Regions from separate parts of the Candidatus Photobacterium acropomis genome, predicted to be linked through region 1. Evidence: predicted binding sites of a transcription regulator. Region 1 holds the regulator's gene; each other region holds the start of a gene.

The links. The regulator CRP, encoded in region 1, controls carbon source genes, mostly activating them, when cyclic AMP is high. The targets are predictions, from matches to a motif close to TGTGANNNNNNTCACA.
Region 2: the regulator CRP is predicted to act here: its motif matches at 4,600-4,615, upstream of Q7657_RS16670 (CidA/LrgA family protein).
Region 3: the regulator CRP is predicted to act here: its motif matches at 5,382-5,397, upstream of nagE (N-acetylglucosamine-specific PTS transporter subunit IIBC).
Region 4: the regulator CRP is predicted to act here: its motif matches at 3,844-3,859, upstream of Q7657_RS20645 (NupC/NupG family nucleoside CNT transporter).

What each region holds. Positions count from the first base shown of each region.
Region 1 is NZ_CP131609.1:693,174-701,341, reverse strand. It holds gene Q7657_RS09920 (hydrolase) at 1-521, shown strand, start outside; gene Q7657_RS09915 (YheU family protein) at 588-803, shown strand; gene Q7657_RS09910 (phosphoribulokinase) at 983-1,852, shown strand; gene Q7657_RS09905 (OsmC family protein) at 1,919-2,323, opposite strand; gene crp (cAMP-activated global transcriptional regulator CRP) at 2,714-3,346, shown strand; gene Q7657_RS09895 (DUF3859 domain-containing protein) at 3,406-4,227, opposite strand; gene Q7657_RS09890 (hypothetical protein) at 4,525-4,707, shown strand; gene Q7657_RS09885 (DUF1338 domain-containing protein) at 4,762-5,550, opposite strand; gene astD (succinylglutamate-semialdehyde dehydrogenase) at 5,581-7,041, opposite strand; gene astA (arginine N-succinyltransferase) at 7,074-8,090, opposite strand.
Region 2 is NZ_CP131609.1:2,111,136-2,119,303, forward strand. It holds gene Q7657_RS16655 (DEAD/DEAH box helicase family protein) at 1-784, opposite strand, end outside; gene sbcB (exodeoxyribonuclease I) at 2,331-3,752, shown strand; gene Q7657_RS16665 (hypothetical protein) at 4,015-4,539, shown strand; gene Q7657_RS16670 (CidA/LrgA family protein) at 4,662-5,006, shown strand; gene Q7657_RS16675 (CidB/LrgB family autolysis modulator) at 5,003-5,686, shown strand; gene cdd (cytidine deaminase) at 5,945-6,832, shown strand; gene Q7657_RS16685 (DMT family transporter) at 6,982-7,866, shown strand; gene purT (formate-dependent phosphoribosylglycinamide formyltransferase) at 8,072-8,168, shown strand, end outside.
Region 3 is NZ_CP131609.1:1,986,771-1,994,938, reverse strand. It holds gene Q7657_RS16145 (bifunctional molybdopterin-guanine dinucleotide biosynthesis adaptor protein MobB/molybdopterin molybdotransferase MoeA) at 1-326, shown strand, start outside; gene Q7657_RS16140 (DUF3581 domain-containing protein) at 844-1,575, shown strand; gene Q7657_RS16135 (sensor histidine kinase) at 1,637-2,974, opposite strand; gene Q7657_RS16130 (winged helix-turn-helix domain-containing protein) at 2,955-3,632, opposite strand; gene nagE (N-acetylglucosamine-specific PTS transporter subunit IIBC) at 3,865-5,250, opposite strand; gene Q7657_RS16120 (phosphatase PAP2 family protein) at 5,569-6,282, shown strand; gene Q7657_RS16115 (helix-turn-helix domain-containing protein) at 6,362-6,721, opposite strand; gene Q7657_RS16110 (hypothetical protein) at 6,950-7,366, shown strand; gene Q7657_RS16105 (DUF411 domain-containing protein) at 7,466-7,918, shown strand; gene Q7657_RS16100 (hypothetical protein) at 8,000-8,168, opposite strand, start outside.
Region 4 is NZ_CP131609.1:3,036,706-3,044,873, forward strand. It holds gene deoA (thymidine phosphorylase) at 1-812, opposite strand, end outside; gene deoC (deoxyribose-phosphate aldolase) at 1,024-1,800, opposite strand; gene Q7657_RS20645 (NupC/NupG family nucleoside CNT transporter) at 2,407-3,696, opposite strand; gene Q7657_RS20650 (TatD family hydrolase) at 3,917-4,699, opposite strand; gene prfC (peptide chain release factor 3) at 4,936-6,525, shown strand; gene rimI (ribosomal protein S18-alanine N-acetyltransferase) at 6,620-7,075, opposite strand; gene Q7657_RS20665 (DNA polymerase III subunit psi) at 7,065-7,466, opposite strand; gene Q7657_RS20670 (glycerol dehydrogenase) at 7,623-8,168, opposite strand, start outside.

The DNA.
Region 1 (8,168 bases):
CGCCACTGAACTTAGCTTCTTGCTCTGAGCGTATTCAGCAAGGCTTTTCTAAAGTTTATCAGCAGTATTTACTAAGCTCGATGAAACGCACGATGGCAAAGCGTATCGACCATCACCCAGATAAGATGCCCTTATCACAGCAAGCGTTAGATGAGATCAAAACCGTCTGGCAGTTCGATAATCTTATTACCGCACCATTACACGGTTTTCTTAATGCCAATGATTACTATCAACGCTGTAGTGGGATCAACCAACTTGAGAAAATAACCACACCTCTTAGGATCATCCATGCCAAAGACGATCCTTTTATGACTGAAGCGGTGATCCCCAAGCAGACATTACCGAATAATATTGAGTATGACTTATTAGAAAAAGGTGGCCATGTCGGCTTTGTAGGAGGCACTCTCTTTAAACCGCAATTTTGGCTCGAACACACAGTGCCGCAGTGGTTTGCCAAGCAGTTAAAGACATCCCAAGTAAAGCAACCACTGCCGATAACACTTCATGAAGTGGCAACCTAATGATCTGCTAATAATATTTTTGATAATATACAGAACACTGATGTCACACTGTAAACGAGGCTTTGGATGATCATCCCTTGGCAAGATATTGCGCCTGAAACACTCACAAATCTCATCGAGCAATTTGTTCTTCGTGAAGGAACAGATTATGGTGAAACAGAGATGAGTTTAGAAAGTAAAGTGAACGTGGTTCTCAACCAATTAAAGTCCGGTGAAGCCGTTATTGTCTTTTCTGAATTACATGAATCTGTCGACATAAAATTACGCAACCAATTGCAATAGTTTTTCCTGATCTGAGTCGTGATCCGAGAGTTACGACTCAAAACTTGCCTTTGTTAGCAGTTTCACTTTTCAACCCCCACATCCTTGTTAACTTGTAGTAACATTATCGTAAATCAGGTGATCTCCTTATTCCCTGACATCTCATTATCTTCCGATAATTAACAACGACAAGGTTAGTCATGTCTGCAAAACATCCTATCATTGCAGTAACCGGTTCATCAGGAGCAGGAACCACCACTACTTCTGAAGCTTTCCGTAAAATGTTCAATATGATGAACATCAATGCTGCATGGCTAGAAGGTGATAGCTTTCACCGCTTTACCCGCCCAGAAATGGATGCGGAAATTCGTAAAGCCAAAGAGCAAGGTCGCCATATCAGTTACTTTGGTGCAGAAGCTAATGACTTCGGCCAATTAGAGCAATTTTTCAAGCAATATGGTGAAGATGGTACAGGCCGTTTTCGTCGTTATCTTCACACCTTTGATGAAGCCGTTCCCTATAACCAAATGCCCGGTACGTTTACGCCATGGCAAAAGCTGGCAGAAAATACCGATTTACTTTTCTATGAAGGTTTACATGGTGGCGTCGTTGATGGGGATATTAACGTCGCGCAACATGTTGATTTACTGATCGGCATGGTACCGATCGTTAACCTTGAGTGGATCCAGAAGATCGTCCGTGATACCCGCGATCGTGGCCATTCACGTGAAGCGGTAATGGAGTCTATCGTTCGCTCGATGGACGACTACTTAAATTACTTAACACCTCAGTTCTCACGCACTCATATTAACTTCCAACGTGTTCCTACGGTTGATACCTCAAACCCTGTCAGTGCGAAAGGTATTCCAAGCCTTGATGAAAGCTTTGTGGTGATCCGTTTTCGTGGCTTAAAAAATGTCGACTTCCCTTACCTACTTGCAATGATCCAAGGCTCATTTATGTCGCGTCATAACACCCTTGTTGTCCCTGGTGGGAAGATGAGTTTTGCGATGGAACTGATCATGAGACCGCTGATCGAGCAGCTCATCAATACAGGTAAAATTAGCTAACATTAAAACCAATAAAAAAGGTTGGCGTAATGCCAACCTTTCTCTAATCAAACAAATATTAACGGCTTAAGCGCTGATCACTTCATAAGAATGCGTAAGCTCTACCCCTTTACCCAGCATCAAACATACCGAACAATATTTCTCTAATGAATCGGCAACAACATTCGCCACCGCAGATTCATCTAAATCAAAACCAGACACCACAAAATGCAGATTTGCTTGTGTAAATAAGCGTGGAGCTTGATCTCGGCGCTGGGCTGAAATTTGCACTTCACAACCGACAATATTTTGCGCTTGTGCTTTCAATCCACTGACAACATCGACTGAACTACAGCCACCAGCAGCCATCAATACGAGCTCCATTGGACTTGGGGCTTTATCGCCACCGTTGCCATCCATTACCACACTATGACCTGAGTTTGATTGACCTAAGAAAGTCATATCTTCTACCCATTTGACTCGGGATTGCATCGCTTAATCCTTATTTAGATGCCCAAAGATAACGACTAGTCTTATTGATAAATCTAATAATGTAAATCGATTTTGGTATCCCGTCCTCTTCGTGCTACAGACTCATTTTTACTTGCAAAAGCTGACCTGTTATTCGTGGTCAAATACCACTAATAGCAACTATCTCACCACGTTGTGATCCTGTGCACAGTTATCCATATCAAATGAGCGATTCTACTAGATCAATATCAAGAAAAAGGCGTAGAAAAAGGATACACTCTAACTTATTCAAGTTAGCTTGCAGCCCAGCGGCTGAATGGATACCCTGTCAGCAGACAGTTTTTTTTCCAGCATGGTGCTCGAAGAGAAAATGAATGCTGTTGGGCAACAAATGCAGAGGAAGTTAGTAATATGGTTCCAGGTAAACCGCAAACAGATCCAACTTTAGAGTGGTTTCTTTCCCATTGTCATATTCACAAGTACCCATCAAAAAGTACGCTGATCCACGCAGGTGAGAAAGCGGAAACTTTGTACTACATTGTGAAGGGTTCTGTTGCTGTACTAATCAAGGATGAAGAAGGTAAGGAAATGATCCTTTCTTACCTAAACCAAGGTGACTTTATTGGTGAGCTTGGCTTATTCGAAGAAGATCAAGAGCGTACTGCTTGGGTTCGCGCTAAGACTCCTTGTGAAGTAGCAGAAATTTCGTTTAAAAAATTCCGTCAGTTAATCCAAGTTAACCCTGACATTCTAATGCGTCTATCTGCTCAAATGGCTAGTCGTCTACAAGTGACGAGCCAAAAAGTAGGTGATTTAGCATTCCTAGACGTTACTGGTCGTATCGCACAAACATTGCTAAACCTAGCTAAACAGCCAGATGCAATGACGCACCCAGACGGCATGCAGATCAAGATCACTCGTCAAGAAATCGGTCAAATCGTTGGCTGTTCTCGTGAGACAGTAGGTCGTATTCTGAAGATGCTTGAAGAGCAGAACCTTATCTCTGCTCACGGTAAGACTATCGTTGTTTACGGTACACGTTAATTTAACGCTGTCATCGTATGAAAAAAGCCGCACACTGTTGCGGCTTTTTTAATGTCTTTTTAACTTTTCAAACAAGCATGAACCTGTTTTTTATCAAGCTTTGCTTCGTTAATTCTGGCACTATGCATGCAGTAAAAAAAGTAGCTAACATACTTTTTCATCTCTTCTTTCGCAGAGGTAATTTCATCACCACGCCCCATTTGTTTAAGTGCTATCTGCTGACACATGCTGTTGTAACGACTCAAGGTTTGGTTACATTCCTCGGTAGAGCTAAACTGCAAGCAACGCTTCGACTTCGCTTTATCACAAACCAGTGCATCACCATTTTGAGTTAACCATGAACGAGTACTATTGAGCATAAATGCAGTTTCAAAAGTGTTTTTAAAAGATTGATTTAACTGCTCATTATTAGCTAGTGTAAACTCACGCTTAGCAACAACGCGATCTTTATAAAGCAATTCAAATACCCAAGAACCACTGACTAACTCATAAGGTTCTGAAAACTGCCAAAGCGCCAAGTTTTTATCGTGTTTATACATGGTATCGGACCATGTTGATACCGTCGTTGCTTGCTCCGTTGCAGGGTTGACCAATTTAGGATGCGTCATACGCGCTGTAATAGGAAATGCCGTTTTTCCTTTCAGCTCATCACTGGCACCATCAGGGATCTCTACTGCATAACGAAACCCGATATATTGCCCAAGTTTCGGGATCACTAATTTATTGCTCGCCTTTACTGTATAAACAGCCCCAATTTGGCTGATCACACCAGCTTCTGAAATCGTCACCTTGGGTATATTGTTATCCACTGAAGATAAAGAGCTACATCCAGTCAATAATGATAATAACAGCCCTATTATTGTGTTCTTTCTAAGAGTCATATTACTTCCACCTAACAAAAAAGCACTGAAGAAAGAAATACTTATTGATAACTTTCTAACTAAAATAAAACATTAGATAATAAAGCAATGTGACATTTTTAACGTGCCGATAAGATCACAAATTGGCAATTAGACGCAAAATAAAATACCCAAAAGGAATAGCAAGGGCAGCCATAAATATTTCATCAATCCCATTCAAACTTTGTGTCTTTTATGAGAACAATTAATTTGTATTGTCTAAATTAAGTGCTACATTCTGCGTATTAATGGACTTTCTTTTTCTCGCGGTAATGGAATATGGATATCGAACGTTTTGCCCCGAATAGCTATACCACAGTACCTGGCGCTATCGCTCCTCAACCTACAACGATTGAGATGACAGGCTTTAGTGACCGTCGCTGTTACTTAGAGCAGCAAACAGGTTTACGTCGCTGCCCTGTTGAAGACAGTGGTATTTGGGGATCCCCCCTCGATAATTAACAGATTCAAAAAAAGCAGCCAAATGGCTGCTTTTTTATTAATACGTCGTTGTGGTTAGGAGTTATAGGTACTTTCAAAGATCTTATCTGCTGAAGCCTCAACAAAACCGGTATAGATCTCCCCATCCGGTTGTAAGTAGCGTTTAGCAAACTCATAGAAGCCACCAGGTACCTGCATATCACCATCACTAAAGGTAACAGACACTTTATCTGCCATGGTCGCTGATTGCTCTAACATCACTTTAGGATTGCCTTTTACCGCCCCTCCAGCTTGGTTAATGGCGAAACCACTGCATTCGAGAAAATGATTCACTTCGGCAATTTCGACAAATTGTTCTAGCTGGTTAATATCAATGGTGAAGTGATTCGCTCCATAACCGTGAGCTGCCACCCAACCTGCATATTCACTTTCTGCATTAAGAAAATGATACACCTCACTACTCAGTTGCCATGGTTTACCTTGATACAAAAAAGCTGGATCAGCAAAGTAGCCATCATCAACTTGATCAACCAGTTTGCGAACTTCGGTTTGCAATTCTGTTGAGCACAAGCCCAATTGCAACTCACTAATGAAAACCTTAGGCGCATTCGGATCAGGATGCTCAAAATGCTCAGCGTAGAGCTTTTTCTCTTTAAAATGGTAGCGTCCTTTTGGCTTATAGCCTACCGCAATAAAAGGTGCAGCTAACCTTGCCAGGCCACACTTAGGTAAACCAAAGGTGCGTAACGCAATATGATCATTGATTAGTGGCTCATCTTCTGTGAGTAACTGCCTAACACTCGACGCAGAAGGACATAAACGCTGGGTATAATCTTTCCATAACTCAGTAAATAATTGTTCCATGCTAGACAATCCTTACAGTTAATGATGAAGCTATCTCAAACGAATACCCGGTGATAATTGCTCAGGTAACACTGTTGATTCACCTTCCATTGATGCCATTGGATAGGCACAATAATCCGCTGCATAGTAAGCACTTGGACGTAAATTACCTGACGCTCCCGGACCACCAAATGGCGCATCACCACTGGCTCCCGTTAACTGACGATTTCGATTAACAATACCTGCTCGAATATGATCGATAAAATATTGCCATTCATTATCATCGGTAGAAACTAATCCAGCGGATAAACCATAGCGGGTGTTATTCGCCAACGTGACAGCTTGCGCAAGATCTTGATAGCGGATCACCTGTAATAATGGACCAAAGTATTCTTCGTCAGGTAATTTTTCGATCTTAGTGACATCGATAATCGCAGGGGTTACCACCGCCCCTTGACAACGCTTGGCTTCAACCAATATTACCCCACCGAGCGACGCTAATTGCTGTTGCGTTTGCACAATATTATCGGCGGCTTGACGGGAGATCTGCGGCCCCATAAACGGCGCTGGCTCGGCAAATGGTCCATCGACGACAATCGCTTTTGTTGCTTCAACTAACGCTGCCAGCAATGCATCCCCTTTACTACCCAGAGGTAAGTATAGACGTCGAGCACAAGTACAACGTTGCCCTGCACTAATAAAGGCTGATTGCAAAATAGTGTAGACCGTTGCATCAAGATCGCCATAAGCTTTGGAAATGACCATCGGGTTATTACCACCCATTTCAAGGGCTAGCATCTTGCCTGGCTGACCTGCAAATTGACGATGCAATAAATGCCCAGTATTGGCACTACCCGTAAATAACAAACCATCTATTTGTGGTGAAGATGCTAAAGCTTCTCCTGTTGCACGCCCACCTTGCACTAGATTAATTACCCCATCAGGCAGCCCTGCTTGTTGCCACAGTTTCATCACCACTTCTGCCGTCTTTGGCGTTAATTCAGACGGTTTAAACACCACCGTATTACCTGCCAGCAGTGCAGGGACGATATGACCATTAGGTAGATGACCGGGGAAATTGTAAGGACCAAATACCGCCATTACCCCAAGCGGCCTGTGACGCACTACCGCTGTTGTGCCAGAAATATCTTTTTCTCGCTGCCCCGTTCGCTCATGATAAGCCCTTAACGAGATAGCCACTTTGCCGACCATTGCCGCCGCTTCAGTGCGGGTTTCCCATAGCGGCTTTCCAGTTTCTTCAGCAATGGTTACGGCGATAGTTTCACTATTAGCTTTTACGAGCTCTGCAAATTGTTCAACAACGGCTTGACGCTCTACCAAGGTCGCATTTCGCCATTGGAGTAATGCGTGACGTGCAGCATCAACAGCATCGGTAACTTGCTCATCCGTTGCGGCTTTACCTTGCCAAATGACTTCATCCGTAAACGGGTTAAGTGATGACATGGCTTCACCAGCACCTGCTATCCATTGACCTGCAATCCATTGGCTCATACTCGTCTCCTACACATCGATTAATACATTTGTTATTGCTCGATAAAACGAACAAAGTCACCGTCTGTTACTGCTAATGCATCTGCCACTTGTTGACTTAACACCACACGCTGCGCTTTATCATCAATATCTAGCGGTGCTGCCACAGCTCTAAAATCACTAAATGATGTATTAGCCACTAAGCATTGTTGCTCACTCTCATGCTCGCCTACTTCGACTTGATAACGCTTGGAATGACGCACTGTCTCAACATTACGGACATCACATTCCACTGTCGGACCTGCATCAAAAATATCGACATAGCCTCGGCATGAGAAACCTTCATTCTCCAATAAACGTAACGCAGGGCGCGTATTGTCATGCACTTTCCCTATCACAGCTTGCGCTTCTTCGCTGAGTAAGTTGACGTAGATAGGTAATTTAGGCATCAAATCGGCAATAAAACCTTTAGCACCAATGCCCGTTAAGTAATCGGCGTGAATGAAATCAATCGAGAAAAAGTTCTTTTTAAGCCAGTGCCAAAATGGTGAATTACCCTCTTCATCTGATACGCCACGCATTTCTGCAAACACTACATCAGAAAAACGATGACGGTGCTCAGCCATCATTAAGAAGCGAGCTTTTGACAACAAGCGACCATTTAGCCCTTCACGCCAAGGTGGACGTAAGAAAAGAGTACAGAGCTCAGTATCACCCGTATAGTGATTACCCAGCGTTAGAATTTGCACCGTGTTATGCACCCCTAAACGACGTGAAGCATGGACCACTGTACTTAAATGATAATTATAGAAAGGCGCATCTAAACCAATAGCAGCTTCTATAGCTGTTGTACCTGCGATCTCACCCGTTTCGGTATCTTCCGCCACCATGAGATAGCCTTCATCACCAGGACTAGTAACATCTTTGGCAAAGCTTTTTTCTGAATGTGAAATCCGATTACGGAGCATTTCTTCGTTAACAGGAAGTGAGGTAAAACCATGACCAGACTCTTCAGCGCACTGCATCAGCGCAGAATAATCACGAGCCATAATAGGACGAATAACTAGCATCAAATTCCCTCCTGATGTTATTCGTGATATCGACAACTCACGAGATGGATAACAATGTGTTCCTAAGAGGAAATGGCA
Region 2 (8,168 bases), 1.4 Mb from region 1:
GAGCCTCATCAACTATAATAAAGTCAAATGATTTAGAGCTTAATGAAGCTATTTGACCATACAAAGTATCAAACGATGCAAAAACAAAGTCAGTATCTTCAGGTTTCGAACCTGAAAAGCAAGCGGAGAAGCTGTAATTTCCCACACCTAATACATTTTTAAATGACGTAACTGACTGCAACAAAATTTCCACTTGATGAGCGAGAAACAATACTTTAGGTCGCTTTTCTGAGTCATTAATTAAGCGTTTGACCAAATGAGCAACAGTATAGGTTTTTCCTAAACCGGTAGCCATTTCGATCAATAGTTTGGTTTTACCAGACTCAAAAGAAGAAAGAGCTTCTTCAATTACATCATGTTGATACTTACGTGGCTTAATCTCACGGCCAATTTCTGAGTGTTTTTTTACCCAAAGGTCTTGTAATCCCTCACGGTCAATTAACTCGACCCCTAACCGTAATGCACGAGCTTTTACTTCGGAAGTAAAATAAGAGTTAGTCACTAAGATCTTGTTGGAAACGTTCGCAAGCTTCGCACCAGTGACTAACTGATTCAATGCTTTGACATCAACTGTAGTATCTATATTTCGTTGCTTGACCTCAATTGCGAATTTACGTTTACCTTTATAAGCAAAAATATCAACACCACCATCACCATGGCGATACTCTTTACCTGCTTGTGTTACTTCAGCGTCATTCCAGCCAGAAGCCAAGAATAAATCTCGAATAAAAAGCTCAAAATCACTTGGGCTCAACTTATCAATGCTCTTAAAGTTTTTAATCATTTAACTAAAACCGAATTTGTTATACTTTTTTCTTTGAATTTGCTTTACATCACCTGAGGTAAAATCTTCTAAGATAGCTTCAGCTGCTTTTTTGTATCAATGTGAATAGGATGATTCATAATATTAGTCGCATGCTTAACTTTTAAACGAGTTAAACTCAATTTAGCCACACTTGGAGTTACTAACTTACACCCTATTGTATATCGCGCATCCACAAATCATTAAAATCAAATACATTAGCATCTTCGAAGATTGCCTCTAATGTATTAATTTAGATACATCCATTCCAATCAGTATCTTCTAGCTCTCGAGTGCTCTTTAAACCAATGTTAGAGGAATTATCATGCTGTTCAGATCGAGATTGATAGCCTTTCGTAGTTACTAATATCTCGCTACTATTCGATATCCCGAATAAGTAAACCGTGGAGGTTACGGGCTTGGATTAGACTTACATTATTTTTGTAATATTTACATTCAATTAAAAAATCTATCGAAAACTCTCGTCTTAAGATGGATTACGTTAGTTTTCACCAGCACGAAATGCGATAAAGCCACATATACTACCTCCCTTAACTTATATGCACTAAAAACCCCGTTAACACCTAAATTTCCAGGCATAAATATATCATAAAGTCTACAAATCAAGGCTTTTTTGACCTTATAATAAAGCGATTGACTATTGATTAGTCAGTCGATAATTTTATGTATTCAATCTACGAATTGGTTAAATTTTATAAGTTCTGTTTAAATCAGGAGGAAAGTTCGTATTTTATGAGATAACCGAAGAGTATCCATAAATGTAAATAGAGCATTTCCGTGTTAGAGACTATATCCAACACAGCTAAAATCAGTAACCAATAAACCTACTTCAAATAACTATCCAGCTCTACGCATACAACTCATACTCCTCTAATAAATCTTTCAACCAATCATGTTTGCTACAAACAAGAAATACCCCACTTAGCTCATAGCCAAGCATCTTGTTAACCACATGCGGCATAACACCGAGCTCTGATTTACTGGTGGATAGTGAACATCTAAAATCATAGGTACGCCAATTTTCAATGGGTAAACAACCTCTAATTCGGTAGGTATAACGGTTTGCTGCTGAAATAGTAATGGGGTTCCACCTGAAAAAAGCACAGCATCGTAAGTTGCCTTTATTCGTCCTAATATCGCCCTTTGATGCTTTATCTACGTGCAGCCTTTTTATATGGTCTAATTCTGTTTTTTCAATAATGCTCTTACTCTTACAGAAATTTAAAACAGGCTCTTAGCTTCATGATTAATGAATTAGCATTTTTTGGGTTCGTCCTGATTCTCTCAATTCTAGTTTATCTCAACACCACGGTTAATTTATCCCCCTCCCGCCTTGCCTCTTACCTCATAAATACGGGATACTTAGAGGCATGTAAGCTTAAGTTTTCATGCTTGAGTATTTGCCATTAAATTTTCGATAAATTGCTGAATTTATAAGCAGTTTTTCACAACAGGCCATTGCTTAGAAAACATGCCAAATAATAACACCAATGGCTATGGATGATTTATGAACGATAAGAACCAAGCAACGCTTTATTGGATTGACTACGAGACCTTTGGCGCAAGCCCTGCCAATGATCGTCCGTGTCAGTTTGCAGGTGTCCGTACCGATATGGACATGAATATTATTGGTGAGCCGTTGGTGATTTATTGTAAGCCACCAGCAGATTACCTACCGTCACCTGAAGCGTGTTTAATTACCGGTATTACGCCACAAGAAGCAATGGAAAAAGGCTTATCAGAGCCTGAATTTATTGAAGCGATTCATGCTGAACTGTCTAAACCCAATACGTGTGTGATTGGTTATAACAACGTGCGTTTCGATGATGAAGTGACACGTTACACCCTCTATCGTAACTTCTTCGACCCGTATGCATGGGCTTGGCAAAACGGTAATTCACGTTGGGACTTGCTCGATATTATGCGTACTTGTTATGCGCTGCGTCCTGATGGTTTGAACTGGCCTTTGGATGATGAAGATCGTCCGAGCTTTAAACTTGAAAAGCTTTCTGTGGCTAACGGTATCGAACACGCAAATGCTCACGATGCGATGGCTGACGTTTATGCGACTATTGAGTTAGCAAAAATTGTTAAAACTAATCAACCTAAGTTGTTTGATTACCTGTTTGATCTTCGCCATAAGCGCAAGCTGCAAGATCTAGTTGATATTGTTAACTTAACGCCATTAGTTCATATCTCAGGCATGTTTGGTACTGATTGCGGCAACACAAGCTGGATTGTACCGCTGGCATGGCATCCTGATAATAAGAATGCAGTGATCACGGTAAACCTTGCGCTTGATCCTACCCCATTAATCGAACTTGATGCAGACCAACTACGTGAGCGTTTATACACCAAACGTATTGATCTAGCGCCAGATGAACTGCCTGTTCCTATTAAAGAAGTGCATTTGAATAAGTGCCCAGTGCTTGCCCCTGCTAAAACATTAAAAGCAGAAGATGCTGCACGTTTGGGTATTGATCGTGAGCAATGCTTAAAGCACTTAGCGCTTATTAAGCAACATCCTGAGATCCGCGAAAAAGTGATCGAGATGTTTAGCGTTAAACGTGAATATGATGCCAATGATAACGTTGATGCCATGCTGTATGACGGTTTCTTCTCAACCGCTGATCGCTCTACAATGGATATCATTCGTGAAACGCCAGCGGATCAACTAGGTTCGCTTGAAATTAATGTTGATGATAAGCGTATCAAGCCGTTGTTATTCCGCTACCGTGCGCGTAACTTCCCGATGACACTCAGTTATGAAGAGCAAGTACGCTGGAAACACCATTGCCAGGATTTCTTTGAAGCGAATATGCCTAAGTACATGGAGAACTTTGAAGCCGTGGCTTATGAGTATGAATCTGACGAGAATAAAATGAAGATCTTAAAGTCGCTGTACGATTACGTTTCTAAGTTGGTGTAAGGGTTTTACCCATTTTGCTTTATCTTTAAAACCTCGTTTGTAATAGAAGTCTATTGCCTTGTTTTCCAATGAAAGCAAGTAAATAGGCTTCTTTTTTTTGAGATTTCAAGACAGTGATTTATTTGCCGATTGCCCTATTCACGTTAACACTTAATAGCAAAGAGCGATAAAAAACCTACCAAGTTGGCATTTTCAACCATAATAAAAGTTATCGTTTATGCGAAATACTGAAAACGCATTGTGGTAACGATAGGTGTGCTATATGGCAACGCAAACCTTATTGAAATGTTATAGCTACGAGAAGTTAGATTTTTTTCCGGAGAAGCATTTGCTTCTTTGGCGTGATGATACCCGAACCTTACTCACCCGTGAGGAATCACGCTTGCTAGAGATCTTATGTTTGTTCGCTGGTGAAGTGATCAATGCCGATTCGTTATACCGTAAAACCTTTACTTCGCTTGATGCCTTTGAAGAAACCAGTGATCACAGTTACGACATTAATCTATTACTGGTTTCGCTAACAGGAAAGTTACAATGTAACGGAGAGATGGCGATCCCTATCCATGTTGTGCCTCATTTTGGTTTTCGGGTACCGCTTCCTACCAAAACATCACGTAAGCAATCTGTTGTGCTTAATCCATCTTCTCCTAAGATTTCCCCACCACCGAATAACCACACCTATGAATATTCATGGTTTAAAACCATTGTGACTGATTTTATTTGGTTAAAAGTATCCATTTTGCTATCGCTGGCTGCCGTTATTGGTCTATTGTTGTGGAATTCATAAACAATAAAATTTATTTAATCTAAACAGTTTTATCATTTTTCTAAATGCCGTGTAATTTTGTGTGACAAATAGCACGTTTATTTGTATGATGAATAAAACTTTCTAGCATTACCTTTTTCACTATGGATTACATACGATCTTTTGCCATTGTTATGTTTTGCTTTTTAGTAGGCCAAGGCATACAACATCTAACTCATCTGCCGATCCCCGGCAGTATTATTGGCTTGTTCTTACTTTTCTTCGGCTTAGTAACAGGCATTTGTAAAACTCAATGGGTTGAGAAAACCTGTAATTTGCTGATCAAACATATGGCGTTGCTGTTTGTTCCTGTCGGTGTTGGCCTTATGAATTACTTAGGTTTAATCGAACATAATGCCACCATCATTTTTGCAAGCACCCTTGGTAGCACATTAATTGTATTGATTGTGATTGGCCTTGCCCTTCACCATAAGGAAAAAGAGTCATGATCTGGTTATTAGCAACCCTTGTTGTGTTTTACAGCATGCGTTATTTGGCAATGAAGATCCGCAATCCACTATTTAATCCATTGTTGATTTCGTTGATCTTTTTGATCTCTGCACTGCGCTGGCTCAATGTTCCTTATGAGACTTACTTTGCTGACAATGAAATTATCAACTATATGTTAGGCCCTGCGGTTGTTGCCTTAGCGTTACCGCTGTATCAGCAATTGCCTTTGATTAAGCGTAAGTGGAAAACCATCTTAACGGCATGTTTTGTAGGTAGTGTGTTATCAATGACGTTTGGTACAGGTATTGCGTTTTTGATGGGTGCGGATGCTCAATTAGCGGCCAGTATTTTGCCTAAATCTATTACCACTCCACTTGCGATGGCAGCATCACAACAAATTGGGGGTATTCCTGCCATTACCGCTGCAATGGTGATCATTGTCGGTTTGTTTGGTGCAGTATTAGGTTATCCAGTGATGAAACTATTTCGTATTCATCACCCGTTAGCGAAAGGTTTGTCTATCGGCACAGTTTCTCATGCATTAGGTACGGCAAAGGCAGTAGAGCAAGACTATCAAGAAGGGGCATTTAGCTCATTGGCATTGGTGATTTGCGGCATTATGACAACCCTACTTGCACCATTGATGTTCCCTATCTTACAGCATGTCTTTTTCAGTTAATGGTTTTATACCCAAGTTACTTGGGTATAAGCAGCATCATATGCTTACAGCGTTTATGTTGCTTAATTCATATTAGTTTTAAGCCCATGCTGTTTTGATAACCATTTATTACATAAAAATTTACATTTACTTGTGTGAGCTCGCTCTCGATAATGTAACTAGTGTATAGAGTTGATAATTAATGTGATCTGTATCACACTTGATTATTAACATTTAACATAGAATGTTTCTCCATCAACAATACGGAGTAACACCCCAATGCACGCAAAAGTTATGGATGCATTAGGTCAATTACCTAACGAGCTTGCATCAGCTCTTCGACCAATTATTGAAGATAAAAATTTCGATTCCACTATCAGTCCTGAGCAATTTGAACACTTACTTGCTCACACTAATCTATCTGATTCTGATCTTCGTCTTGCACTCCTTCCTGTTGCTGCTGCTTACGCTGTTGTTCCTATTTCTAATTTCTATGTTGGTGCTATTGTCCGTGGTACTTCTGGTCGCCTTTACTTTGGTGCAAATATGGAATTTGCCGGTGCAAGTATGGCGTGTACTATCCATGCAGAACAATCGGCTATTAGCCATGCGTGGATCAAAGGTGAAACTGGCATTAAAGATGTGACTATCAACTACAGCCCTTGCGGTCACTGTCGTCAGTTCATGAATGAGCTCAACACGGCTAAAGAGTTAGTGATCCAACTGCCAGAGCGCCAACCAATGACTCTGCAACAATACCTACCTGAATCATTCGGCCCTGCCGATCTTGGTATTGAAGATGCACTACTAAGCGATATTGATAACGGTATTACCATTGCTGAACAATCTGAGCTGGCTGTTGCCGCTTGTGATGCTGCAAACCGTTCACATGCACCTTACTCGAAGAACTTCAGTGGTGTTGCGCTTAAAGCCAAAGACGGTCGTGTATTTGTGGGTATGTACGCTGAAAATGCGGCATTTAACCCTAGCCTACCACCGCTGCAAGTGGCGCTCATCAACATGAATATGTCAGGCTACAAACTGTCTGAATTGGTTGAAGCGGCATTAGTTGAAAGTGCTGAAAGCCAAATCAGCCAACTAGCACGTACTCAAGCACTGCTAGAAGCATTGAATCCAGACATTCAAATGACCTATGTTGCTTACTAAGATTTAGCAATAAAGACCTAGGTTGTTATATAAACCGCTGTAATAGGCGGTTTTTTATTACCTCAACACCTCTAGAGTGGGTCGAATATTGGCTATCTAAAAACAAAAGCGTATTATCCTCGCAACGCTTTTATAGAGAACCTATTTTCATGTCTCACACTCATAGTCCAACACATAATCCGGTACAAGGTGCAAGTTGGATGCTGTCTGCAGGTTTGGCTTTTGCCATTGTGAACAGCCTTGCTCAGTACCTCAGCATAAAACTTGGTGTCTCATCGACCACCTTTGCCCTATTTCAATACTTCATTGCGTTGATTGCGATGCTGCCATGGCTTAGAACCATGGGGATCCGTCACTCATTAAAGACACAACAATTTTTCCAACACTGTTTCCGTGTCTTTCTTGCAGTGATTGGTATTCAGTTATGGCTGTGGGCACTCGCCTATCCTGTGCCGATTTGGCAAGGTATTGCATTGCTCATGACTTCACCGTTATTTGCTACCATTGGCTCAGGTTTCCTCTTAAAAGAAAAAGTCGGTGCGGCACGTTGGTGTGCAACCATTGCTGGCTTTATTGGTGCGATGATCATTCTTGAGCCTTGGTCAGATACCTTTAGCATTGCCACATTGCTACCTGTGGGTGCTGCGATTTTCTGGGCGGGTTATTCGCTGATGGTGAAAAAGCAATCAAGCACAGAATCACCAACAACGGTTGTGATGTATCTACTGATTCTGATCACCCCTTTTAATGTGTTACTTGCACTACCTGATTTTCATATGCCGACTGGCGGTGCAACGTGGACATTAATCATCGCAGCAGGTTTATTAACCGCCCTTGCACAATGGGCGATTGCGAAAGCCTATGCAGTGGCAGATGCTTCTTTCGTCCAACCTTTTGATCATGCCAAACTGCCATTAAATGTATTAGGTGGATGGTTAGTGTTTGGTTGGGTACCTCCGGGTCGTTTATGGCTTGGTGCTGCCATTATTATTGCCTCTGTTGCGTTTATCACTCAGTGGGAAAAACGCAAGTAACACATTTGATAATGTGTCATGCATTTTAAGATCACTGATGAAACCGCCACATTGCTGGCGGTTTTTTATTATATGCTTCATTTAACTGACACTATTTATGTTTCAAGTTTAGATAAAACACCGACGCAAACGTTTGCTTAATTATAAAAACAAGGTATTATCACGCCCAACCAACACTATCCAACATAAATCGTAAGGAATAAGAATGTTAGGTACAGCTAATGGTTCAAATGCTACTCGTGTTCTGCTTTTAGGCTCTGGTGAATTAGGCAAGGAAGTGGCGATCGAATGTCAACGTTTAG
Region 3 (8,168 bases), 1.3 Mb from region 1:
ACCCAGTTGCTGTGATGGTGGCGTTTTTACAATTTGTCGAGCCTGCTATTCGTAAACAACAAGGGATTGTTGATTGGCAACCTAAAACCCATCAAGCGATTGCGACAGAGAAGCTACGCTCTCGCCCAGGTCGTACTGAATATACTCGTGGTATATCCAGTTTCGATGCTAATGGTCGATTAGTGGTGCAAAGTACAGGTTCGCAAGGTTCGGGAATTCTACGTTCAATGAGTGAAGCAAACTGCTTAATTGAAATATTACCAGAGCAAGAAAATGCAGAGATTGGTGATAAAGTTACGATTATCCCACTTGATGTACGTGTATAACACTTATCGATAAACCTATCGATTTGACAAATAATTAAGCCAAGCTAAATGATTTAGCTTGGCTTTTTTTATTTTTTGCAGCTTCCATGCTACTTATTTTGTTCCAGTCTTCTACACGTTTAGAAGTCATTTGAATCTTTCATTTTATTAAAATATGTAACAAAAGATTTCCATATGCTTAGTGCGCATGATGATACAGAATAATTTATCGATCTACACGTCAAAAATCGATTTTTCTGATTATTCAGAAAAAAAAAACATTTTCAGAACAGTTAATAACCAATATGAATCAATGTTTGAGTTTTATTGAAAATATTCAAATCTAGCTTCATTTTATTGACCAATACAGCAAGTGTGATCTTGATCTAATAAAAAAGTCAGACCAGTTAATTATGAATGGAAAGACTTGCGTTATCACATAATTTCATATCAAACCGTTTTCATCTGGCTAGACCATTTAAATGAAATTTATGTTGTAGAATAGCGGCAGTTTCTATTTCAGGTATTCATACGTAACATGTTTTTAGATACATATTATTCAGACAAAAGTGGCAAATTTTCTTTTACTCGTGAACAAGCGAGTGATTTTGCAAAACGTATCGCAGGCGACTTTAATCCAATTCATGACGAAGATAACAAGCGTTTTTGCGTACCTGGTGATCTCCTTTTTTCTGTACTACTTGCAAACGTTGGTATTAGTCAAAAAATGCGAGTGTCATTTGCTGGCATGATCAACGAAACAACTGAGCTAAGTATCGCGACCAAATCAGAATCAGAATCAGAACTATCAATGGTTGATGATGGCGGCAAAGAATATTTGCACTTATCACGTACAGGCGACACCACTCACAATCAAGATCTGATTGCACAAATCACCAAAAGTTATGTGCAGTTTTCAGGCATGAACTTTCCACACATCATGGTGCCTTTAATGAAATCTAAAGACATTATGATCAACCCTACCCGCCCTCTAGTTGTTTACGAAAGCATGGAGCTTGAGTTTACTCGTCTTGATCTTAAGTGCCCTCACGTTGAGCTAACAGCCTCTGATATTGATGTTGATGGTAAACGTGGTAGCGTAACATTGAAGTTCTGCTTTAAAGAAAATGGTGAAGTGGTTGGTACTGGTCGTAAGCGTATGGTAATGAGTGGCTTAAAACCATACTGCCAAGAAGGGATTGACGATTTAGTTTATCGTTTTAATGCCAAGAAAGAGCATTACAACAACCTATACGCAGAAGCGGTATAACCACTGACTACAAAGATAAAAAAGCCGAGGTTTTCCCTCGGCTTTGTTTTTACAGCATCAATCATAACTCGATTTCTGACTGACGATTCTGCTGCGGTTTTAATGGGAAATACAAACGGGTGCGTAAACCCGGATTATTATCACTGAACGCTAAATCACCACCATGGCTTTTCATGACAGCTTCAACTAATGATAAACCTAAACCGAACCCCTGATGGGTGCGACTCTTATCTGCACGGTACATCGGCTCTTTAATGCGACCTTTATCTTCGTCTGATACACCTAAACCATTATCAATTACCACTACCCCAAAGTGATCAACGACCACTTCTATATTACCTTGCTCTGGTGTGTACTTAATCGCATTTTCAACCACGTTATAGATTGCTCTAAACACTAAGCTTGGCTCACCTTGCAGTTTGTAGGGTTCATCTTCACGAAATGATAATACTTGCTGCTTTTCATCAGAGATAGGTAATAGAAATTCAACCACATCTTGACACACTGTTGATAAATCCACCCACTGCTTATCTATCTTATGTTTGCCACTGTTAATATTGGCGATTTCAAGCATACCATTGAACATCCCCAATAAAACTTCAAGATCATCATGGCAAGCTTCTAAATCTTTTGTAAATGGTGCTGTATCTTTCGTTAATAGATCTTCAAGCCGAAGTTTCATACGTGCGATGGGCGTTCGTAAATCGTGCGCCATACCCACAGAGAGCTCTTTTAGAGATTCTTCTTTTTTCTCAACTTGTTCAATCAAAAAATTAAGATGGATCGTCAGTACATCAAATTCGTCATCATTAGCACTAATGGGCAGTTTTACCCCTTTCTCACCCAAAATAACGCGATTCATACCATGATTAACACGTTCAAGCTTTTTCAAAATAGAAATCGCAAATAACAAGGCCCCTGCTAACATCAAGATCACCGGAACAACAATACCTGTGACTAATACTGGGATCATGGAATCACGATAAGCATGCATTAACTTTGGATTAACGCCGATAATGAGTTGTTTGTTATCGGGAAAATCTAAAACACGCTCCAATTTAGTGGACTGTAACCGTGTTTGTGAAAAAACTGCTGGATAGGTAATACTATTATCGGTATTAAGTGATGATGTAATACGGTATTCAAAAGCATTATTTAACTTATCATGCTCATCAACGGCTTCTATCACAGCCTGATAATCGCCTTTATCCAGCATTCTCTCAAACAGCGACACTTCATTGTTTAAATCTTGCTCTAACTGATTCTGATAAAAACTCTCTGAGCCAACGAATACCTGATTGATAAATAAGATAAACATCAAAGACACACAAGAGATAAAATACAGCAGAACTTTAAAAATACTGGATCGAGAAAGCTTATCAGATCCGGCGTAAGACATAGCCCGCCCCTCTTACCGTATGGATAAGGCTTGGCTCTCCACCTTCTTCTAATTTCTTTCTTAAGTTAGCGATATGAACATCAATCACGTTTGTTTTAGGATCAAAATGGTAGCTCCACACTGATTCAAACAAGCTCATACGTGAAACAACACTCTCAGCGTGCTCCATGAGATATTGCAGCAATAAAAACTCTTTTTGCTGTAGGTTCAACATACGAGAGCCACGCCATACACGATGAGATTTAATATCTAAACGTAGATCATCATAAATATATTCAGACGATATGGTTGTTGACGCTTGATTACGTTTGACCAAGATTTTAGCGCGCGCCACTAACTCTGCTAATGCAAAAGGTTTTGTTAAATAATCATCACTACCAGCGGTTAAGCCAGCAACACGATCTTCAACACTGTCCATTGCACTTAAAATAAGGATCGGTGTTTGGTTTTCAGTCGCTCGCAATGCAGCAAGGACTTTTAAACCATCAAGCATAGGTAACATGCGATCAAGAATAATAAGTTGATAATCACAGCTTGTTGCCATCATTAACCCTTGATGACCGTCTTCTGCTTCATCAACAACAAAGCCATGCTCGCGTAAGCCCTGTGCGATAAACTCACGAGTCGTAATATCATCTTCTATGACGAGTACTTTCATTCAGAACCTAATTGCTTGTCTTATCTATTATTTAATTAAAGCATTATAACCATAATCGATCTTATTTTCCGATAACCATAAAACAGGCATAGTTTTAATCCACTTATATTTGTTAAATTACTTTGTTTTCATTTTCTCTAACCATAAAAAAACGGCCTACCAAGAGAGGCAGACCGTTTGTAGCGACCATAGGGGGAAAATTATGGAATCGCTAACTCGTTAGCTGATTGTCTTATAGCGACTTCATTTGGTTCGCAATAATTTCAGCTTGTGGGCCAAGGATAACTTGAAGGTTATTAGAACCTACATTTACGACACCTTTAGCACCCAGTTGTTTTAGTTTCGCATCGTCGATGATTGAACGGTCAACAATACCTAAACGTAAACGAGTGATACATGCAGAGATATCAGTTAAGTTATCTTTACCACCTAGCGCTTCTAAGTAAGACTTCGCTAAATCCACTTTGCTTGCAGCATCGTCTTCTGGATTTGAGTTTTCTGCTGGTGCATCTTCACGACCCGGAGTCTTCAGGTTGAAAGCTTTGATTACAGCAACGAACACAACAAAATAAATTGCGCCAACTACTAAGCCCATTGGGATGATTTCCCAAGAGTTATGCGCCGCAGGAGCATTGTAGTTCAAGATATAGTCAATCAAGCCTGATGAGAAGCTAAATGCCATGTGAATATCTAGCTGAGAAGCAACTACGATACTGATACCCATTAGGATAGCGTGTACTACGTATAGTGCAGGAGCTAGGAACATGAACATGAATTCGATTGGCTCTGTGATACCAGTTAAGAATGCAGTTAATGCAACACTTAATAGCATACCACCTACTACTTTCTTGTTTTCTTTCTTCGCTGTTACGTAGAAAGCAAGTGCAGCACTTGGTAGACCAAACATTACTACAGGGAAGAAACCACTTAAGATTTGTCCTGCTGTTGGGTCACCTGCGAAGAAACGAGAAATTTCACCCGTTACAACATGACCGTCAGCCGCTGTGTAGCTACCGAATACGAACCACACCATGCTGTTTAGGATATGGTGAAGACCTAGCGGGATAAGTAGACGGTTAGCAACACCGTATACGAACTCACCTGGCATACCACTTGTTAGGATCCATTGACCAAGGTGGTTAATACCGTCTTGGATTGGAGGCCAAATGATGCTAAATGCGTACGCAAGAATAAGTGCAACAAGACCAGTCACAATTGGTACGAAACGCTTACCACCGAAGAAACCTAGGAACTCAGGTAGTTTGATTGCGTTAAAGCGGTTGTAAAGAAGACCTGCACACACACCAATAATAATACCGCCGGCAACGCCTGGATCCACATCTGGATTTAGTGTTTTAAGTGCAGCCATAAGGATAAAGTAACCTACAGCTGATGCGATTGCTGCTGCTGCCGAGTTGTCTTTCGAAAATCCAGCACCCACACCCATTGCAAATAATAGTGCAAGGTTAGTAAATACCGCCTGACCACCCGCTGCAATAAATGGGATGTTTAATAGATCAGGTTGACCAATACGCAGCAAAATACCGGCAATCGGCAATACTGCGATAGGAAACATAATCGCGTTCCCTAGTTTTTGGAAATGCCCGAGAATACTCATATTCTTCTCCACGTAAAAAGTTAAAATTAAAGTAAATTGTTTTAATAACTTAAGGATACTCTTTGATTCTTAATTGGAATTAAGCAAAAGATTAAGGATTCTTAATGTTTGCTTCTAAAAGCACAATTCTGAGTGATGGCTATCACAGTTTTATAAATTCGCCTATTTAGATATACCCAAGCAACCTCAAGATGCAGTGTTCAGCGCTATATTTTAAAGCGCTAAAAGCATAAAACCCAAATTAATGTGACAAAAGTATGGCACTTTCAGTAGAATTTGAGGTCAACGTTACATCCTTAACACGCGTAGACCTTTATCATGATGTCTTTTATCTCCCAAAAACTTATTAATTACTTAGCTTTAGCGCTTTTTGCTTTGTCTTTATTTGTCGCTATTTCTATTTTCCCAGTGCCACTACTAAGTGATCCAATCAGCGATGCTGCTGGTTTATCTTTCACGCTATTAACAGATACAGCAGGTAAACCATTCTTCCTTATCACGACAGTACTACTCTGCTTACTGCCAGTATTTTTCCGTTTACCAAAAAAGCAGATCATTAAGTTATGGATTCAATTCGGTATCTTATTAGTACTAAGCTTTGGTGCGAAAACGATTCTTAAGCACGAAACAGCTATCCCTCGCCCATACACTTACGAGTTACAACGCTTAAACCTTATCCCTTCTCCTGAAGACTTTTATCAATTAAATAAAGTAGAAAAAGATAACGTGGTGAAAAAGGCATCAGCGTACATCAGTACATGGCGTATCCGTCACTGGGAAGGTGAAACAAACTACTCATTCCCATCAGGTCATACTATTTTTGCGGCAATTTGTATTCTATTCTGGGGTGGTTTCTTACTACGAACTCGCCACTATATTCTGGCTGGTGGCTTGATCACGTGGGCGGTAGGTGTAGGTATTAGCCGTTTATGGCTAGGTATGCATTTCCCAACTGATGTCATGGGTTCTATCCTAGCGGCTGCAGTGCTGTACTTATTTATCCCTGAGTGGAAAGTAGATTCAGAGAACTAGTACTGCAAATAGACCATTAAATATAAAGAAAGGGCTCATTAAGAGCCCTCTTTTCTATCTACGTTCTTGAGTCTACGTATCACTGTGCTGTAGCGTTTCGATGTTCATATTCAACAACAAGTTGATTACCTGAATACGTTACATTGGTAATGTTACCATCAAAGATAAATGTATTCTTAACCGACGTTGTTTCTGATGATGCCGTTGCCATACGCTCACGTAATGATGGTAGGATCAAAATAGGATCAACGCCTAATGCCCCACAAAACTCATTCACAAATTGCTGCTCAATTGGTTTAGAACCGCGCAATATGTCAGAAAATTCTAATTGCGTTAAACCTAGCTTTTTTGCCATCTCAATCTGAGTAATGCGCATTTTTGCTTTATAACTCATCCATGTGTCATGCAGGATTTGGCGATCTTTTTCGGTGTACAACATAATTAACCCTAATAGCGCATAATTTTTATTTTAAATACAGAGTTATTCCCTCTGGTTAGAATAGTTTACGCTGACTAACGAGTAGTAAATGTCAGAATAACGTTAAGCTCTGCTCCATTTTCACAACTCGTTACATGATCCCATTTGTGCATAAGCCAAGTTTATATATACTTATATGGCAGCAAATTGTTATAAGCTAATGTTATATATAGGGTGTTAACTATTTTTATGGTTAAAGTTTTAGTTCGTTCAATCTTTACGATATTCGTAATAGTCAGTGTTTTTACTAACGCTGTGATTGCACACACCGTGACAAATAGCCAACCTTTCCTATCACATTGCTTACAAATGACAGAATCGCACTCACCAGCATTATCATCTGACGATTGCTGTAACAATGCGTTAGCGCCAGTCGTTATTAAAAATACGGTTACTTGCGGCACTATGATAAGCGATAGCGATCACAGTGCTAAATCATCATCTTCATGTTGTGGTGATGACGATTGCAAAACCAAACAGACACAAGCGGCATTGCTGACTCTCTTTTCATTTTCAGCCATCGCACCAGAGCGTGAGTTATTTAGTAACAAAGTTACCTCTCCGGTTCGCTATCACGAATCAAGACTAAAACCTCCTCTCGTATAAATTAAACACGTATTAATTCGCCGTATTGGCACTATGTATTTAATTTATTTTTGCGAGCAATGGATTAACCATGCTCGTATGATTACTAGGATTTTAGTTATGAAAATGTCACGCCTTTTTGCTTCAGCTCTATTAGTTGTTAGTGCTTTCTCTCATGCAGAAGAAGTTGCGCCAATCAAAGGCACTAACTACCAATCACCTTACTGTGGTTGCTGTAAAGAATGGGTAAAGCACATGGAAGATAACGGCTTTAAGCTAGATATGGTGTATGAAGAAGATCTAACACCGATCAAAATTAAGCTTGGTCTACGTCCGGAATATGCTTCATGCCACACAGCACAAATTGAAGGTTACACTTTTGAAGGCCATATCCCTGCTGCTGAAATTAAGCGCTTTTTGGCGAAAAAGCCTGAGCGTATGATCGGTCTTGCTGTTGGTGGTATGCCAATGGGCTCACCTGGTATGGAATACGGCGATCAAAAAGATGCTTATGAAGTATTAGCATTTGATAAAGATGGGAAAACCATGGTTTGGTCTCGCCATAACCAATAACCCAACACTGATTTTGCAAATATTAAGCCCGTCAACTGACGGGCTTAATATCATTTAAAACAATAAATTAGTCTTATGGTGCTAGGATTTTTCCTTTGATGTCATCATCGACACGCCTTTTTTGATGCTAATGACCTCACCATTTTTAGTCAACTTCACGGTGTAATTGTTATTTGTCACTTTTTCATAACCGTTAGCCAACTGCTCTACCGATTCCAGCTTAGTAAATCTAACTTGTAAATGCTCCGAT
Region 4 (8,168 bases), 830 kb from region 1:
CGAGGGTTACGGTATTCACCGGTTAAGAACTGTACTGCCTCACGCACTTCTAGTGCATTACCCGCGCTTGATGCTAATACTTGGTTCATATCTGTTAGCAATGCAGATGTACACGTACCTGCACCGTTTGCTACTGCGACGATGGATTTCGCTAGATCTTCAGAAGCTTGGTAAGTTGGCATAAATGCACCAGAGCCTACTTTCACATCCATCACTAAGTAATCTAAGCCGGCTGCTAATTTCTTCGATAAAATTGAGGCGGTAATGAGCGAAATATTATCAACCGTTGCAGTCACGTCACGGGTTGCGTACACACGCTTATCTGCTGGAGCCAAATCACCGGTTTGACCAATGATCGCCACACCTGCATTTTTCGTCACATTACCGAACACTTCATTGGTTGGAGTGATGTTATAGCCAGGAATGGATTCTAGTTTATCAAGCGTACCGCCTGTATGACCTAATCCACGACCAGAGATCATTGGTACGTAACCGCCACATGCCGCCACCATTGCGCCTAGCATTAATGAAGTCACATCACCCACACCACCAGTTGAGTGTTTATCAACAACAGGACCATCAAAGTGCATGTATCCCCAATCAATCACCATGCCCGAATCACGCATTGCACAGGTCAGTGCCACACGCTCATCCATAGTCATATCGTTAAAGTAAATTGCCATTGCGAATGCCGCAATTTGACCTTCAGAGACAGTATCTTTTGCTACGCCTTGAATGAAGAAATTAATTTCATCGGCTGTTAGTTCAATATTGTCACGCTTTTTACGAATGATTTCTTGAGGTAAGTACATGCTGATCCTCTTATTTTTTGTTCAGCTAAGTAGGGAGTACCAACGCTTTAATTTATGGTATTTTGCTTTATTTTCTAAATTTTAGGTGCAAAAAAGGCAACAACCACGAAAACGCAGTGCTGATAAACAAATTAAAGTATTAGTTACGACGTTAATAACGTCGCCAAAGAATTTAAACAAGGTGGCATTTCACCACCTTGTTTACAAAGGATTAGTAGCCGCCTTGCGCCGCTGCTTCACCTTCGCCTAATGTGTGTAGCAAGTTAGCAAGTAAGCTTGATGCACCAAAACGGTAGTGACGGCTATCCGCCCACTCTTCACCTAGAATTTCATCAGCCATTGCTAAGTATTGTTGCGCATCTTCTGCTGTACGCACACCACCTGCAGGCTTAAAGCCAACTGTTTTTTCTACGCCCATGTCTTTGATCACGTTAAGCATGATTTGTGCGTATTCTGGTGTTGCGTTAACAGGCACTTTACCAGTTGATGTTTTGATGAAATCTGCACCAGCATTGATTGAAATTTCAGATGCTTGCTTGATCAGTGCTTCTGTTTTTAGCTCACCCGTTTCGATGATAACTTTTAGTAGTACGTTGTCGCCACATGCCACTTTACATTGCTTCACTAGCTCAAAGCCAACTTCTGCATTACCAGCCATTAGTGCGCGGTATGGGAATACTACGTCTACTTCGTCAGCACCGTAAGCAACCGCCGCTTTTGTTTCAGCAACAGCGATTTCGATATCATCGTTACCGTGTGGGAAGTTAGTTACTGTTGCAATGCGTACTTCTGGCGTACCTTGCTCACGTAGTTGCTTCTTCGCTACTGGGATAAAGCGAGGGTAAATACACACTGCTGCCGTGTTACCAACAACTGTTTTAGCGTTCTTACAAAGCTCGATCACTTTTGCATCAGTATCGTCGTCATTCAGTGTTGTTAAATCCATTAATTTAAGTGCACGTAGTGCAGCAGTTTTTAAATCGCTCATGACTATCTCCAGTCGTAATATTTAATTCAAAGCTTCTCAAATTAAGCTGTGAATATCAGTATAAACGAAGGTAAAGCACTCATGGTTTTTCCATCAGGCTACCGTATGCAGTATCAAATACTGCAACAAATGAGCGGACTTGATTCCTTGAAGTTTCCAGTAAGTAAATACTTACCAAATGACTTATCCATATTCCCGCGCAAGAGCAGCAACACACGGCGCAACCCTTGCAAAATCGCTTTATTTGTTGGGTTCAATCATAACAACTCGACCGTCATTCGACTATCAAACTTATGTTTCCTCCCGTGGATAATGTGTTTACTAAAATAATAAATCAGAAACAGTAAAAGCGTTATTCTGCCTAACCCTATTGATTTAAAATAAGTGGTATTTGCTCGTCACATTACCCTTTTTGAATGGCGTAAGAATAGCAGAGTGAAAATATAGAAAAGGGAACGCAATCGATTTTATGAAAGTTCATTTCGAACTATCGCCATAATGTTTACCTATACTGTTGAAAAGCGCCAAAGCTACCATCACGCAAACATAAAAAAACGCCCTAACTGACAGTTAGGGCGTTTTTATGAGATTTGATTATCTTTGCAATTACATCGCTAGAGAGATAAACAGACCAGCAATTGTTGCAGACATTAGGTTCGATAATGTACCTGCTGCTACCGCCTTCATACCGAAGCGAGCGATTTCTGCACGGCGGCTTGGAGCAAGGCCACCTAGACCACCTAGTAGGATTGCAACCGATGATAGGTTTGCGAAACCACATAGTGCGAATGAGATAATTGCTTTTGTCTTCTCAGACATTGCTGCGCCAGTTTGAGCAACGATCATGCCACCATCTGCTACGTCTTTTAGGTACGGTGCAAAGTTTAGGTAAGCAACGAATTCGTTAACAACAATCTTCTGACCAATGAATGAACCAGCGATTTGTGCTTCACCCCATGGCACACCGATTAGGTAAGCAAGTGGTGCGAAGATGTAACCTAGGATCAGTTCTAGTGTTAGCTGAGGCATACCGAACCAACCACCGATGCCACCTAGCATACCGTTGATTAGGGCGATTAGACCGATAAATGCTAGTAGCATTGCACCTACGTTTAGCGCAAGTTGCATACCTGATGAAGCACCTGCTGCTGCTGCGTCGATAACGTTAGCTGGTTTTTCAATGCTTTCATCTTCGTTACCAGCAAGCTGCTCGATAGGCTGCTCAGTTTCTGGCTTGATGATTTTAGCAAACAGTAGACCACCTGGTGCTGCCATGAATGATGCAGCAATTAGGTATTCTAGTGGCACACCCATTGATGCGTAACCTGCTAGTACACCACCAGCAACAGACGCCAAACCACCACACATTACAGCGAATAGCTCAGATTGCGTCATCTTAGGAATGAATGGACGAACAACTAATGGCGCTTCTGTTTGACCAACGAAGATGTTCGCTGTTGCTGACATAGATTCAGCGTGAGAAGTACCCAATACTTTGCGTAGACCACCACCAAGAATGTTGATAACAATTTGCATCACACCCAAGTAGTAAAGAACACTAATCAACGCAGAGAAGAAAACGATAACAGGAAGAACGCGTAGGGCGAATACGAAACCACCACCACCGAATACTTCAAACATTTTATCCGATGTTAGGCCACCAAATAGGAAGTTGATACCGTCATTACCGTAAGCGATAACGTTAGCAACAGCCTGCGACATGCCATATAGCACATCACGACCAACTGGCACATACAGTACGAATGCACCTAATAAGAATTGGATAGCAAATGCGCCACCAACAGTACGTAAGTTAATTGCTTTACGGTTATCAGAAAGTAGTACTGCAATTAGTAGCAGAACAACCATCCCAACCAGGCTCATAAACATGCTCATGGTTTATGTATATCCTATAAGTTAAATTTGGCGTCTCAACAATTCGGCTCTCTATAAGAGTCGTGCGCATTATACGCATGCAGCCCGTAACAAAGTAATGCCACCATCACAGTTTTAGAGCTGTAAACATGCAAGAGTTACCCACTATGTGAACACAATCACAAAAAGTTAGAACCAAAAAGCAAACGTTTTACGCAATCGTTTGTCTTTTGTACCAAGATCACGAGGGAATTTTAAATAGTTCATGTGCAGTTAAGGTTGTAGCACCGATAACATCCGCTATTTCTATCCCTTTAAGCAGTGCAACTGACTGCGCAATATGGGTTAAACGTTCAGGTCGATTTGGTTCTCCTTGAAAACCACAAACAGGCATATCAGGTGCGTCAGTTTCTAAAACGATAGCTGACATTGGAAGCTTCCTGATGGTTTCACGAGTCTTTTTCGCCCGTTCGTACGTGATTGTGCCGCCGACTCCAATTTTGATCCCCAAATCCAACAATTGAGAAGCTTGCTGATAACTACCACTAAAACCGTGATAAATCCCACCTTGAGATGGCATGTCTGCTTTAATGGCTCGCAATAATTCAGGAAAGGCTTTACGACAATGTAATATGACTGGAAGATGGTAAGCATTCGCTAACTTTAGTTGCTTAGTGAGCCAAAATAGTTGCTGCTGACGATCAAACTCTGCAAGTGCAAAATCCAATCCGCATTCACCTACTGCAACACACTTTGAATGGGACTGTTTAAGTACACGGGCTAATGCATGCTCCAATTGAATACAAACATCATCACTATGTTCAGCACTAAAGAAAGGATGAATACCCAAACCGTAATAAAGCTCATGATGGTGTTGGCATAACTGCTCAATATTATGCCAATTAGATTGCCCCACAGAGGGAATGACTATTTGCTTAACTCCAGCTGCTTTTGCCAAGGTTAACGCACGCTCTGGATCATCACTAAACGGGGGAAAATCAAAATGGCAATGGGTATCTATCATCTATAATCCCTTTCATTACAAATCTCTTGTTATGAAGAGATACCTTACCGCTCTCTTCTATTTGGTTAAGAATACTTTATTTCACTATGCTCAATTAAGGATTCTTATACGCCTAGATTGAGTCTCACGTTAAAATCAGCGACAATAAGAAGTAATTCACCATTCATTTTGTTCTGTTGCTTTGCTTGATGCATGACAGCGGCAACGGAGTACTTTTATTAAAAAAGAACACGCTAATGTCGCAAACTCAGTTTCAGGGCGAAGTATCTAAACGTCGTACTTTCGCTATCATCTCTCACCCCGATGCGGGTAAAACAACCATTACTGAAAAAGTACTGTTATTCGGAAACGCTATCCAGAAAGCAGGTACAGTAAAAGGTCGTGGTTCAAACCAACACGCAAAATCAGACTGGATGGAAATGGAAAAAGAGCGTGGTATCTCTGTTACTACCTCTGTAATGCAGTTCCCATACAACGAATGTCTGGTAAACCTACTTGATACCCCTGGACACGAAGACTTCTCAGAAGATACCTACCGTACTCTAACGGCTGTTGACTCATGTCTGATGGTTATCGATGCGGCAAAAGGTGTCGAGGATCGTACTCGTAAGTTAATGGAAGTAACGCGTCTGCGTGATACGCCTATCGTTACCTTCATGAACAAATTGGACCGTGATATCCGTGATCCAATGGATCTACTTGATGAAGTTGAAAATGAACTAGGCATGGCATGTGCCCCTATTTCATGGCCGATCGGTTGTGGTAAAGAGTTCAAAGGTGTTTACCATATTCACCGTGATGAAACTATCCTGTACAGCACAGGTCAAGGTCACACCATCCAAGAACAACGTATCGTTAAGGGTCTTGATAACCCTGAGCTTGATGAAGCAGTGGGTAGCGATCTAGCTGCACAGCTTCGTGAAGAGCTTGAGCTTGTACTGGGTGCTTCAAACGAATTTGATGAAGAGCTATTTCTAGCTGGTGAATTAACACCGGTATTTTTCGGTACTGCACTAGGTAACTTTGGTGTTGACCACATGCTTGATGGTTTAACTGCATGGGCTCCTGCACCACTACCTCGTCAAGCTAATGAGCGTGAAGTTGAAGCAACGGAAGAGAAGTTCTCTGGCTTCGTATTTAAGATCCAAGCCAACATGGATCCTAAGCACCGTGACCGTATCGCATTCATGCGTATTGTATCGGGTACTTACAATCAAGGTATGAAGATGAACCATGTTCGTACTGGTAAAAACGTAAGTATCTCTGATGCGGTAACCTTCATGGCGGGTGACCGTTCTCGTGCTGAAACGGCTTATGCGGGTGACATCATCGGTCTACACAACCACGGTACTATCCAAATCGGTGATACTTTCACTCAAGGTGAAAGCTTGAAGTTCTCAGGTATTCCAAACTTCGCACCAGAATTGTTCCGTCGTATTCGCCTCAAAGATCCACTAAAGCAAAAGCAGCTACTAAAAGGTCTAGTACAGCTTTCTGAAGAAGGTGCGGTACAGGTATTCCGTCCACTGCAAAACAACGATTTGATCGTAGGTGCGGTAGGTGTACTTCAGTTTGATGTGGTTGTTGCACGTCTAAAAGCAGAATACAACGTTGAAGCGATTTACGAAGGTGTTAACGTGGCAACTGCACGTTGGGTTGAATGTGGTGATGTGAAGAAACTGGAAGAGTTTAAGCGTAAGAACCAAGCAAACCTTGCACTTGATGGTGGCGATAACTTGTCTTACATCGCACCAACGATGGTTAACCTAAACCTTGCGAAAGAGCGTTTCCCTGAAGTGGATTTCCGTGCTACTCGTGAACACTAATCACTACTATTGGGTTTAACCTGTAGATATAACAAAGCCGAGCATCATGCTCGGCTTTTTCATATGAGTAACTCTTCAAATCAAGACAAAAGGCTTAGCCAAATGGCATAAACATGTACGCCATGATCAAAGCATCTTCACGACCTGTTGCTGTCGGGTAGTAATCTACACGGCGGTTAGTTTCATTAAATCCAGTTGCTTCGTAAAGCTTATAGGCGCTAGTGTTACTTTCACGCACTTCTAGCCAAATTTCTTCTGCTTGTTTCGCTTCTAGCGCATCAATAAAACCATTTAATAAGATTTTACCGTAGCCCTTGCGTTGGTGTGCAGGATCAATGGCAATATTCAGTAACGTACCTTCACCTGCCACCAGCTGCCCATAACAGTAACCAACAACTTTATCATCTGCGATTAAAACGTAATTTGCCGCAATACGATTGGGCTCTTTACGGATCATTGATTCAGCCCAAGGAAAGGCATGAGCTGCTTGCTCAATACGCCATACCTCATCACAATGCTGCGCTTCTAAGGGAATAATTTTATGCGTCATAACTACAGATCTGTTGCCATAATGTTTTCTTCGCAAAAGGATCATTATGCATTAACGGTAAAGATACGGAATTAAGGACCTGACATCCGGTTGGATGAGCGCCTTGGCAACCTGCAAACCAGCACCACGTTAAATGGTGTTCACCGACTTGCTCTAGGGCTTCAAGTGGCAGCGATAACGCCTGTTCAGGTTGTAATTTCATGCTACTGAGAATACGTCCAAACAACCATGCATCATGCTCATTGAGTTCATCATTGGTAACTAATAGTAGTTTGCAACTTTCAGGGAGATCAATCACAGGGATGACTTGATCAGGAAAGATTTCAGGCTTTCTCACCTGCCAATAGGTTAACCCCATTTCTTGGAGTACCTGAATATCACGCTGTTTCATTCCGTACCTGCTATCTTACTTCCACAGCATTATGAGCAATGCTATGGCAATTCATGGCGCTGATCCTACCAAATTACGTCTCAGTTGTACTTATAAACCCAATGAAATAATGGATAAAAAAATACCGACAGCAAAGTCGGCATTTTCCTCACATCATTAATCGTGATAGCGCTGCGCCAGCTTATTTGCTTCAATGATCGCTTGGTACACCTGATTAGCACTGACTTTCACTGGCATATTGCCCATTGAGTTGGCTGGAGAGCAGGCCATATCAACCACTTCTCGCCAGTCAGATTCCACAAACTCATCAATACCGAAATCAGCTAATGTCAGTGGCAGCCCTGCTGTTTTGATCACGTAAATCACATTCTCAATTTCTTCAATATCGGCTTTCTCTAACACCAATTGTACTAGCAGACCAAATGCAACTTTCTCACCGTGTTGAATGTGATTAAATTTCTCGATCGATGACATACCATTACAGATAGCATGTGCACACGCGATACCGCCAGACTCAGCAGCAACACCGCTTAAGTACACAATGGCTTCCACCATCTCTTCTAAAGCAGGAGTCACTTCCTGACGACGTACCGCTTCCATTGCCATTTCAACATTATCGACAATTAACTCGTAGCACATCAACGCCATACCAAGCCCAGTGCGTGACACACGGGTTTTCACCAAATTTAAACTGGCTGCATA